DNA from 2 places in the Paenibacillus sp. FSL R7-0652 genome. Region 2 is predicted to be linked to the other one. Evidence: riboswitches for the same ligand, from Rfam matches in the RefSeq annotation. Region 2 holds a riboswitch; the other holds the start of a gene.
What was found. Region 2 has a riboswitch for cyclic di-AMP ahead of MKY97_RS10260 (C40 family peptidase). Riboswitches for the same ligand answer to the same signal wherever they lie in the genome.
Positions count from the first base shown of each region.

Region 1: another riboswitch for cyclic di-AMP. It lies ahead of MKY97_RS00510 (C40 family peptidase); the one in region 2 lies ahead of MKY97_RS10260 (C40 family peptidase).

Region 1 covers NZ_CP152001.1:106,686-112,865, forward strand. Annotated here, with positions in the region: gene MKY97_RS00495 (4a-hydroxytetrahydrobiopterin dehydratase) at 150-446, shown strand; gene MKY97_RS00500 (cytochrome c) at 545-901, opposite strand; gene MKY97_RS00505 (GNAT family protein) at 1,050-1,547, opposite strand; gene MKY97_RS00510 (C40 family peptidase) at 1,907-2,362, opposite strand; cyclic di-AMP (ydaO/yuaA leader) riboswitch at 2,381-2,518, opposite strand; gene MKY97_RS00515 (hypothetical protein) at 2,781-3,626, opposite strand; gene MKY97_RS00520 (M1 family metallopeptidase) at 3,637-5,628, opposite strand; gene MKY97_RS00525 (YwhD family protein) at 5,730-6,180, shown strand, end outside.
Region 2 covers NZ_CP152001.1:2,221,688-2,227,867, reverse strand. Annotated here, with positions in the region: tRNA gene MKY97_RS10270 (tRNA-Leu) at 80-164, opposite strand; gene pelA (pectate lyase) at 364-1,317, opposite strand; cyclic di-AMP (ydaO/yuaA leader) riboswitch at 1,718-1,849, shown strand; gene MKY97_RS10260 (C40 family peptidase) at 1,855-2,319, shown strand; gene MKY97_RS10255 (carboxymuconolactone decarboxylase family protein) at 2,410-2,739, opposite strand; gene MKY97_RS10250 (hypothetical protein) at 2,853-3,071, opposite strand; gene MKY97_RS10245 (hypothetical protein) at 3,191-3,520, opposite strand; gene MKY97_RS10240 (xanthine phosphoribosyltransferase) at 3,619-4,200, opposite strand; gene MKY97_RS10235 (hypothetical protein) at 4,405-5,463, shown strand; gene catA (type A chloramphenicol O-acetyltransferase) at 5,608-6,180, shown strand, end outside.

The DNA of each region.
Region 1 (6,180 bases), 2.1 Mb from region 2:
GCTTTGACGTGGTAAGATGATACTCATGAAAAAAGGCTTCCGCAGGGCGGTGGCCTGCCTTTAAGGCTGTGTGGGCAGCATGCAAAGGTGTCGATGGTCATGTGGATGAAGATCCGCGATGTCTCATCATATGGGGAGGAAGATAACGCATGGTTTTTACGCAAGAGGAAGTCGAAGCTCATCTGGGAAGGCTTGAGGGCTGGGAACTGGAAGAGGGACGGTGGATTGTCCGCAAATTTGTGTTTTCTAACTATATGAAAGGGATTGCCTTTGTAGACGAAGTCGCAGCGATTTCGGAGGCATTCAATCATCACCCTTTTATTACTATTGATTATACAACGGTTACGCTGCGTCTTACATCTTGGGATGAGGGCGGCATTACGTCAGTAGACATTAAAGAAGCAGAGCAGTACAACGAAGCCTTTGAAAAAATGAGAACAGAATAATCTCAGGATATACTGGTAACGAACAGCAAAAGAGGCTCTTGCCTCCCGGCCGGGAGAACGAGAGCCTCTTTGATGTCTTCGTGTCTTAACGGCAATGCTTACTTTTTCTCTGCCAACCACATAGCGATGTGAGCAATTTCCTCATCCTGCAGTCTGCCTTTGAAAGAAGGCATGCCGCCTTTACCTTTGACAATGGTAGAGTAGATTTTCTCCACATCATCCTTGCTGCCGATGTTGGCAAGTGCAGGACCTACCCCACCTTGAAGCTGATCACCGTGACAAGAGATGCAGTTCGCTTTCACCAGCGTCTCAGCCTGTCCGGCATCCATAGCTACTTCAGGCATGGACGGTTTGGCTTCTTGAGCCGCTTCCTCTTTACCTGGAAGCGTAAACATTAAAACAATAGCTAAAGCACATGCTGCAAAAAATACCCCGCTCATGATCCATTTGTGCATCCCTTGTGTCCCCTCCAGAATGAAAGATCATCTAACCCAAACTATCCCTATCATTATAACGGAAGCTGTCGTTACATCATAGCATTTTGTGGTAATTTTTTGAACTAATCACAAAAGAGAGACAAAATGAGACCATTTTATCTGCAATTTACTCTCTCGGACCCTCGTAGACCATGCAGTGGAAGGGCATCAGGCCGGTCGGGGTTTGACGTTCATATGTATCCTGGATGACAAATCCGCATTTCAGATATACCTGAATGGCGCGATTGTTCCAGGTAAGTACTTCAAGATCGATCTCGTTAGAAGGATTACGGCGAATGGCTTCTTGAACGATAGCTGTAACAAAGGCTTTTCCCTGTCCTTGACCGCACTTCTCCGGACGCATTCCGAGGCCAATCCGTGTCACACCCTGAAGCGGAAAATATTGAGCAAACCCATAGACCTGATCCTGTTGATCCAGGATAATCGCATACTGCTCATGACGCAGCCGTGCATCTCCAAATTCGACTTCCAGTGCTTTCATCTGATCCCAAGGCAGCCAGCTGTAAATATTGTATGGCGGATCATACTGCCAGCTGCATATAAGTGCTGCGTGTTCTTCCTGCATCGGTACAACACGAAACGTCAAAGGGGCTTCATTCTTCATATAACAGTGTGTGCTCCTCTCTTCCGTTACCCGTTCTTTGTTCACTCTACAAAAGAGCTGTTCATTTGGCAAGTTTTCAATTTTCAGAAAAAAAATGAAACAAAAGTCCGGCTCATTCCGTTTATATTATAACGGGATGGGTAAAAACATCATAAGGGCACGGACAAACGAAGTAAAATGAACCCTGATGGTTCGCATACATGTAATGATGGATGTGAGCAGCAGCTGCAGGGGGATAGAAGTACAAAAAAACCGCCGGATACATTCCTGCGGAGAATGTACCGGGCGGTTCTATTTATGCTTCTACTTCGTTACAGTATAGTTAATGGTTCCAGCATCATGTTGATTACAGCTTGTCCCTACTCAAGGGCCAGTGACTCATATGTGTCCGTGCTCATAATCCGTTTAGCGCCAATGTAGCGGTTAGCCCAATAGTTCTCGCTAAGAGAGCTGATGGTTACACCTTTGGAAGAAGAAGAGTGCGCAAACTTGCCATCTCCTACGAAAATACCTACATGAGATACGCCTTTACCTGTTGTGTTGAAGAATACCAGATCGCCAGGTCTCATCTCCATGCGGGATACGGAATCACCCATGTCATATTGAGAGCTGGATTGGCGAGCCAAATCAATACCTAGTTTGTCGAATACATACCGTGTGAAACCGGAGCAGTCAAAACCGTCAAGCGTTGTGCCTCCGCTTTTGTATGTAGTTCCCATTGCTGAATCGATGACTTTATCCATCTTAGAATCTGCAAATGCGCTGCCTGCACCAAGTGATAATGCAAATGTGAGGCTAAGTACTGCTGCGGTCAATTTCTTCTTAAACAAGTGATATACCCCTTCCAATGCCTGCGAGGTTAGCTTAAGGATTCGGTTGAAGGTCCCCTATGATCCCTCTGTATCAAGATCAATTCACCCATAACTGGTTCCCCCGCTTCCCAGGTGCAAGGAATTTGGCTCTGCTAGTTGTGCACCTGTAAAAAAACGAAAAGAAAATTTAATTTTAAAGTTTAGATTTAAAGTTGTTACAAATAAGGATTTAAAGATTACAAAGTTGTTACTAAAAACTCACTGCGATTATTGTACCAGAGGAGTGGTGCTTTGGCAACGTTTAGCAGTAAAATTAGCAAAAAAAACCTCGACCTTTGACGGGGGAAGGTCGAGGTTTGCGTATTTACACATCACAATGGATGAATTGTTTAACATGAGATGGTAACAATTTTTAAATGATCTAGTCAGTATTAGGGGACGATGTGGACTGCCATAAGCGGAAATGGGCACATACTTTCCACATGCTGAGCAGGCTTCTGGCAAGCGGATATGTCTGCTGTAGGATCAGTCCGGTAAGTCCGGTCAAGAACCATGAGGCAGATGTGAATACACCAAAGATGAGTAAGTGCACCATTCCGAGTATCAGGATGATGCCAATCACTGTGAAGATGCGGGTTAAAGCAATCCAGAGCCCTTTGAGCATTCCGTGAAGACTTCCTTCTTCTCCCGGAGCAGAGATACCGAACTGCATATAGAGCATCATATGGTGCACAATCCATCCGTAGATGATCCATCCTGCAGCATATGGGATGCCGGGCAGCAGTAGATGAATAGAATGGAAACTGTCCATGAAGATTGAATACAGTTTAGGTATGAGCCAGTAAGCGGGAAGCAGCATAAGTATTGTGCGAATGAGGTGCAGCAGCAGCATCGATTTCCACAATTTCTGGATGCCGCGGATGAACGGAATACGTTCTTCTGCGGTATTAAAATGCTGCAGGGAATAGAGCAGGCCTGCTTGAATAAGAGGGCTGATCAGCAGGCGAAGCAGCAGCATACCTCCCAGAATCCAGAGATAACGCTGGACCTCAGGGCCGGACAGACGCAGCTGACTTTCCATTTTGAACAAAAGCGTGCTCAGCTCTCCAGCATCCTCGGTCGGATAACGAAGCAGTAGAGGAACAACTGCCGACTGAACCAACCGGTAGATAAAATAGCCCCATACAAGCTGATAGAGAAATAAAATTGCAGCAATGAACATATGCTGACGGACGAGAAACCAGCCTTCGCGAATTTTTGCTTTCACCGTCTCCACCTCACCATGACAGACCTCCGAATACAGCTTCAATTAGTTTCGCAGCACTCATATTCCAGCGGGACTGGACTTGCTCGTCCAGTTTAGTTCTCAGGAAATTGTTCATATGGCGGTTCTCCAGCACGATGTCATATAAGGGATCGGTTATCGCCCAGGAGACGGGAGAGGTATACGTGAGTTTATAGGTAATGCGATCCTCCTTGCCGTCCCATTGCTTGGTTACGGTATGTCCATCCTCAAAAGCGATCCGAACAGGAACCTTCGGAAAGTCACTTCCTTTTTTGACAACTGTAATTGAGGATTCGTACAAGGTTTCCCCATCCTTTTCCACAGGAATAACCTTGATCCTCTCCACGGCAAAGTCGGCCATGCCGCCGCTGTAAACGTATTGGTCAAAATAATCGGCCCAAGAGGCCCGGGTAACTTGTTCGACTACCTTTTGAAAATCGGCCGTTGCCGGATGTTTGAAGCGATATTTCTTAACATAGGTTGAAAGGATGCGTTCCATTTGTTTGGCTCCGACCTGCTGTTCGATGCCAAGCAGTACGAGCTTCCCCCGGGTATATACGTTGGATGCATACTGCTGCTGTGAGTCAAACTTCCAGGAGGGCTGTGTTAATGGAGCGGGAGATGTGATCAGCCCGGATTGTACAGGCAGGTTCGGGATTAGCCCGTATTCCTGTTCCATCAGTTTGTCTTCTGCGTATGAGGTGAATCCCTCATCCAGCCAGGCCTCCTCAAATTCATTGCTCGCAACCATGCCGTAGAAGTATTGATGCCCGATTTCATGCACCACCGTTCGCTCCAGATCGTAACCTGGGGTTGTATCATCGGCTCCGAAGGCCGTAATTAAGGTTGGATACTCCATTCCCCCAGCGCCATTTGCCGCTTTAGGCGGGACTACAATAGATAAGGTGGCATATGGATAAGGTCCGAACCACTTGCTGTAATTGGATAATGCGGCTTTGGCGGCAAAGAGATAACGTTCCTTCAGATCCTGGTGTGCCGGGTCGAGATAAAGCTTGATGCGCACACCCGGCACGTTAGGAGCTGAGAAGGGCTCCTCTGCATATACAAAATCAGGTGAGGCTGCCCAAGCGAAGTCATGTACATCATCGGCATAAAACTGGTACACCTTCTCCCCATTTTTCAGAACAGCCTGTTGGGTTGGGAATCCGGTTGCGGCTACTTTGTATGTTTCGGGTACCCGAATACGAACACTATAGATGCCAAAGTCGGCATAGAACTCGGAATTGCCATGATACTGATGCAGGTTCCAGCCTTCTGCTGTACGCCCTCTTCTTCCTGCGGGTTCGTAGGCGCTGAGTTTAGGGAACCACTGACCTGCCATAACAAAATCATTGGTTTTGCCCATCCGGGCAAAAATTTTCGGCAGCTCCACTTCGAACGTTGTGCGGATTGTAATGCTTTCCCCGCCTTTTACGGGTTTTGGCAGCCGCACTTTAATCAGTGTTTTATCTTTGATGTTCCCGTCATCCGGCTGTACATACTGCATCCGGTGCAGCAGAGAAAGCCCGTCCTCTGTCTGCATATCAACAAACTTCATGGAGCCATAGCCATCTACCGGCATGACATCGCCCCGAAGCTTACCGCCGGATTCCTTCATAAATGTGCTATCTGCAGAGGAGAATGCATTAGGGTACATATGAAAATAAAGCTCGTTCACTGTTTTCTTCCCCGGATGGATCCAGGTGATCGCCTGTGTGCCCTGCAGTGTGTTCCCCTCGGTCAGCTTTACATCCATGTGGTATTCCACTACCCGATTGCTGTACACCTCGGCTGTAGGAGACTGCACGCTCTCCGGGGGGGCAGGGGTTGGAGCTTTAAGCTGGGGCTTGCCCGATTCCGGAGCGAGTATGGGCAGTTCAGATGAAGTGGAACGATTGTAACCGAGCATGATCCATATCCCTCCGGCAAGCAAACACAGGGCCAGGGATGCGGTGAGCCAGCTCTTGGCGCGTCGTGGAATCATCGATAAATACCTCCCGTTGACAAGCATCTACAGCATGTATATGTTTGCAATGGGCCGATTATTAGTTAAAATATTTGTATCAACTCTTGGAGGCTATAAACATGGACCAAAATGAGCAAAACGGCAAGAAACAGATTGCCTTGAATATCGTGAGTGCCAAAAGTAAACACAAAGGCTTCGGCGCAGGTTCTATTGATCTGAACAACCTTTCTCCGGTCATCATTGACCAGGGTGAAGCCAAGATTGACGTCGGTGCAATGCACGCAAAGAGTAAGGTGGAGCGCGGCATCAAATTTTCGACGAATCGAGAAGATGTTCCCAACGGACGTCAAGTGTGGCTGGTGTGGGTAGCTGTGGATCGTACGGAGCAAGGGCAGCTGTACGGTGGAGCGACGGCGTGTGAGATGTGGATCGATACAGAGGCCAAACGCGGCTGGAAGCTTCTCGCGGATCACGTGAACCGGATGGATTATGCATTGAAACGTCGGTTTATGCTGGATGAACTGGGAGCGGAAGAGAAAGCAGCGCTGAAGACACTTCTGATCTCTCATA
Region 2 (6,180 bases):
CATCGAATGACTGGCTTATGACCAAAAAGATTAAAAAAGCTCCTTCAGGACATGTCCTGAAGGAGCTTTTTTAATCTGATGCGGTCGAGAGGACTCGAACCTCCACGGGGGGTTAGCCCACACGGACCTGAACCGTGCGCGTCTGCCAATTCCGCCACGACCGCATATTCTAGTCTCACCAATTATTATCGGCGACAAGAAATAATATATCATGCGAGATCCATTATGTCAACACTTAAAACATCTAACAGGTTCGAACCAGATCTTAAGATCTGGTTCGAACCTGTTAGACTCTTCTTATACTCTTCCTTCAGAATGTAAATTCAATAAAACAAGCTTAAGAAGATTCCAAAAAACAGGTTACTACAGCTTGGAAGGCCAGCTGCCATACCAAGCATAACCTCCTCTTCTTTCCTTCTCGATCTCACTCAGCTTATATTTCACAATCCCGTCACGACCAACAAAAATAGGTCTGTCCGTACCAAGCTCATAGAAACGAGCCCAGATTGGTGAAGCGCTGGAATCCGCAATAATCCGGCTGTCTCCGTTCCCTCTCTCATATCGGTATCCTGTAATCTTCACTTTGTTAAACCAGGCTTCAGCGCCTTTAATGGATGCCGTTATTCTGGCATTGGGTGGTCTTGTCTTCAGAAACTTGACGATGTTTACACTCTCAGCAGCCGTTAGCGAAGGCACTTCGTAACTTCTTCCGCCTGCTGGTCTCAGCGTACTGGAATCATGCTGCTGACCCCAAACCGTCAATTTCCCGCCGGATGACACCTGCGTGTTCAAAATGGCGTCAACCCCTTTAGATACCGCATTCTTACTGCGATTCGCAAGTGAAGTATCGATAAAAGAAAAGTCCCCTTTCCGGCCTGCAACTTCATCGAGCATGAACATCACATTAATCATCGCGTCATCATTGTAAGTAATATGCTTATGATAGCCGGAGCTTTGATAGATTTGCGGCCAGCCGCCGTTGGAATACTGCATGTTAAGCAAAAAATTTATGCCCTTAATGGCTGCAGCCGAGTAACGCGGATCTTTATTTTTCTTGAATTCCTTCGCAAGTCTTCTAATCTCGGAGTATGTAGCTTTATTATCGATCGTTGATTTGGCCCATTCACCTGATGTCTGACCGTAATCTTTTCTCCAACCTCCGTCCGGGCGCTGATTTTTCAAAATATCAGACAAACTTGCGGTTGTGCCTGATGCATCAGCTGCGGATACGGATGCTGCAGGAAGAACGACCATTCCTGCTGTGGAAAAAACCATGGAACATGCGAGTACAAACGTCATCCACTTTTTGGCTTTCACAAAACATCACACTCCCAATTCATAAATTTTCCGTGCATTCTGGCTTACAACGGAATTATAAATCCCATTGTAAGCAATTTAAATACAAAATTTGTATGTATTTAATAAACTCATCATATGCAGCATCTCTTTCTTTGTCAATGTATGCGGCAGCATACGCTTATTAACTTCATTTCACCGGAACGGAATATTGCTTTTAACTCTTGACAAACTTGTTTATTATCCATTCTTACACCGATGAAACATTAATGACTATTTTGTAATCTTTAGTAGTCTGTTTTAAACATAATTCCGACTAAATTCGATAATTCCGCTAACATTGAGCCGGAAAGAAGACGTTAAAACAGGTTTGACAATTACGCATTTATGCAATATAGTTTCAAATAGTTACAAAAACTTAATTATTCATTTGCCGAGTTTCAGGATTGAAAACGGGGGAACCATTTTGGGTGAATTATTCTTATACATAGGAAATATAGGGAACCTTCTACCGAACCCTTAGCTAACTCCGTAGGCATCGAAGGGAGAACATTGATTTTGAAAAAACTGATTATCTCCATTTTTGGAGCTGCTGTACTATTTACATCTGGGGCAACAACCACTGAGGCAAGCACAATAAATACCGTAGTTAACAATATGACAGGCATCCCGTACAAATGGGGCGGCACAACGATGGCCGGTTTCGATTGTTCCGGGTTTATGAGATATCTTTTTAATAAATACAGCATTGAACTGCCGCGCACGTCACAGCAGCAGGCCAAAGCGGGGACACCTGTTTCCAAAGCAGGAATTCGCACAGGCGATCTGGTATTTTTTAACACAACCGGCAGAGGGATTTCACATACAGGGGTATACATTGGCGGAGGTCAATTCGCACATGCTTCCAGCAGCAAAGGTGTCAGCATCACCAAGCTCTCGAACCCTTATTTCAATGATCGTTATGTGACGGCAAGACGGGTAACAGGTCAGTTTATGTACAACAAAATGATCGGAAAATTATAAGATCACCCTATTCTGCAATACAAAAAAGGAGACACCGGTTCATTCCGGAGTCTCCTTTTCTTTTCCTTGTGAAGGGATCAAACGAACGAACTAATGCAGGGCCTTCTGCACCCGCATTGCTCCTTGTGACAAGGCATGACCGCCCCCTACAGCTCCAGCGACAGCTACAGTCTCCATAATCTCCTGATCCGTCGCTCCCTTGGAACGAGCCTCTTCTACATGATAGAACGTGCACACTTCATTATTGGCAAACAAACCGATGCCCAGTGCAATCAGCTGCTTTGTTTTGGCATCGAGCACACCGGGCTGAAAACACTCCCCCGTAAACTCGTGGTACGATTTCACCACGTCTGGGAGTACATCGCTTAAAGCGCCAATCTGATCCTTATAAGCATGAACTTTATCATTCATTAATGTCATGGCTTGCAGCACATCCTTTCGGCTGTAAATACAGCGAATTTTTCCACTGTACCTATGTTCTCTCGACTATGCCGCAATTATGCCATTCCACGATGGTAAATCCAAACATTTAATCATTCGCTCAGAACACTTTGGCGAGGTTCACTGAACAACTGGTAACGATAACGGCGATCCAGCTTCACCACACGGCGGTTCTGACGACGAATCAGCACCTGCTCATCATCCCAGGCAACGACGATGCCTGTCACATCATTCGACTCCAGTTCATCTCGCACAACTCTTACTTTCTCCCCTGATAAACGCAAGGCATCCAACTCTGTATCACTAATCATGTCCAGAACTCCTATATTCAAATTACCTTACAAAAAGAGACCTAAATGAAAAGTCATTTAGGTCTCACGTGACTGTATTGGACTGTCATGTCATTCGAAGAAAATGTCCCGACTGAGAGTTACCGCTGCGCGTGCTCTTTGCTGTCGTTCTTCTCGAACCAAAAATCTAGCACTTTGGCGGACATCACACGTTCTTCAAGGTACTCCACTTGGTGCGTTGTAAATTGTTCTTTCCAAGAGAAGGACAACTCTTCACACAAGCCTACAATCGTCAGTAATTCTGACCAGGCAACATAGCGTTTGTACCAGAAAAATTGAGGATGTTCAATCATATAGGGATAAAGGTCATCGAATTCCGTATGTTTACAATCCAGGGCACGTTCAAAATGAACTTTCGATTCCGCCAGCTTATCAATAAAAAATTGTTCCGTTGCCGGTTGGTTCCCCATGGTGCTGCCTCCTCTCCCTAACATACCCCCATTATAAAGGAAATCTACGGCCATGCAAAGCCATAGTTCAAAAATTAGGTCCTATTTTCTTCAAAAAGTCACATTTCATTATCGTCGAACTGCACCGTGCCATTGTTCAGCGAACGAATGCGTACAAGTGCTTCCACCGGAATGCCCTGCTCCCGAATCGTACGTGCACCAGCCTGGAAGCACTTCTCAACCACAACACCGAATCCAACCAGTTCCGCGCCAGAACGCTCGATAATCTTGATGACACCGCGGGCAGCGTCTCCATTGGCAATAATATCATCAATGAACAAAATACGGTCATTCTCATGAATGTATTCGCGAGATACCATGATGTCCGTTACGATTCCTTTCGTAAAGGATGGTACACGTTCGCAGTAGGCGTCAGGATCGGCCAGAAGCGTTTTTTTGCGGCGAGCAAATACCAAAGGAACCCCCAATTCATGCGCTGCGGCAAAGGCAACCGGAATCCCCGAAGATTCAACCGTAATTACCCGGGTTACCCCGCTTTCGCGAAACCGTGCAGCAAACTCCCGTCCCATTTCCATGGTTAATGCAGGATCGATTTGATGGTTCAAAAGCCCGTCCAGCTTCAAAACCTGATCCGATATGACGACACCTTCTTGTAAAATTCGTTGTTTTAATACGTCCATGATTTGACCTCCCAGCCTATCCTATGAGGTTTAAAGTATCATATATCCTGCTGCAAGTTCAAGCGAAATCAGGCACATGTCCATATCCCATCCATATTTTAGAATTGTAACTTATGCTGCTGTCATGACTTTAATAGGTCAAGCATAACTTGTACTATGGTACCCGCATGTCCAATCAATCAAGGGACCTGAAAGGGGTAACACATGAAACAGGCATTCCGGGTGCTGCAGATTGCATTTACTTACATCGGAACCGTTGTCGGAGCCGGCTTCGCCACAGGGCAGGAGATACTGCAGTTTTTTACCCAGTATGGCAAGTGGGCCACAATCACCATCGGTTTGTCCACCATGCTCTTTGTCTGGCTCGGCACTAAAATGATGCTTATTGCGCATGATACGGGTTCCCGGTCATATGAAGACCTGAACAAACATCTGTTTGGCCACAAAGCTGGTAAATGGGTTACGTGGATAACGCTTATCGTTCTGATCGGGGTCAATAGTGTCATGCTTGCCGGAGCAGGCTCTGTTTTTATGGAGCATCTTGGTTTGCATTATCAAACAGGGTTAATCATTACACTGGTTGGCACTTATCTGCTTCTGGGACGGGGCATGCAGGCTATTCTGCAAATGAACAGTATTGTCGTGCCCATGATGCTCCTGCTGTCCCTGCTTATGATTTTTAGTACGGTCCATCACCCTGGTGCACTGCGTTTTCTCACCCTGACAACCGACAGCAATCCCCTTCAGGTATGGATATCCCCACTGCTCTACACCGCATTTAACCTTGCTCTCGCTCAAGCGGTACTTGTTCCTGTTGGCAACCAGATCCGTCATCGCAATACATTAAAATGGGGCGGAATTGCAGGCGGAATCGGCGTAGGTTTTATGCTGATGGCAGCTCATTTTGCCATGTCGGCGCAGATGCCCGGCATCGTCCAGTTCGAGATCCCGATGGGCAGCCTTGCCTTTCAATTAGGATGGATTGTGCAGTCGGTATATGTCACGCTTATTTTTATGGAAATTTTCACGACGTTTGTGGCCGACATTTATGGTATGACCCTGCAGCTCAGACAGCATATTAACGTTCATCCCCGATTAATTACGCTCGTCATTATGATGCTGTGTTACTCCTTGAGCCAATTCGGCTTCAGTTCCCTTCTGTCCATCCTCTATCCGATTTTCGGATGTATGGCCCTCTTTTGGGCGGGCAAACTGATTATGGATCGCTGGGGCACATTACGTGGACGAAATACACCTAACTGATGGCGTCGAGGCCGTTTTAAGCCGATATGTTTATGTTATAATTACAATGATCCATGACTCTTGAAAAAGGACTGTTGTTATGAAAAAAACAGACAAGTTCGCCTCCTGAATTCGCTCTAACAAAAATTTAGGAGGCACATGAAAATGAAATTTAACAAAATCGATTTTGATGACTGGAATAGAACTGAGATCTTTCATCACTATATGAACCAAAATACGAGTTTTAGCTTAACGAAAGAAATGGATATCGGTGTATTATATCGGCTGATAAAACAAAAAAAATATCGATTCTATCCTGCTTTTATCTTCTTAGTCACCCAGGTTATTAATTCACACCAAGCTTTTCGGACGGGTTACAATAAGGAAGGATCTGTAGGGTATTGGGATAAACTAGAACCGCTTTATACGATTTTTGATCAGACATCCGAATCATTCTCTGCGATTTGCACTGAGGTAACCCATGATTTCAACACATTTCACCTGGCTTACCTTGATGATACGGAAAAGTATAGCGGTTCCGGCAAATTATTCCCCAAAACACCTATGCCTGAAAATATGTTTTCTCTTTCGATCCTTCCATGGACATCGTTTACTGGATTCAACTTGAATATTAACAACAACAACCGTTACCTTCTGCCCATTGTTACAGCAGGAAAATTTGAGAATAAAAACGATTCCATATACTTACCCTTATCATTACAAGTGCATCACTCCGTT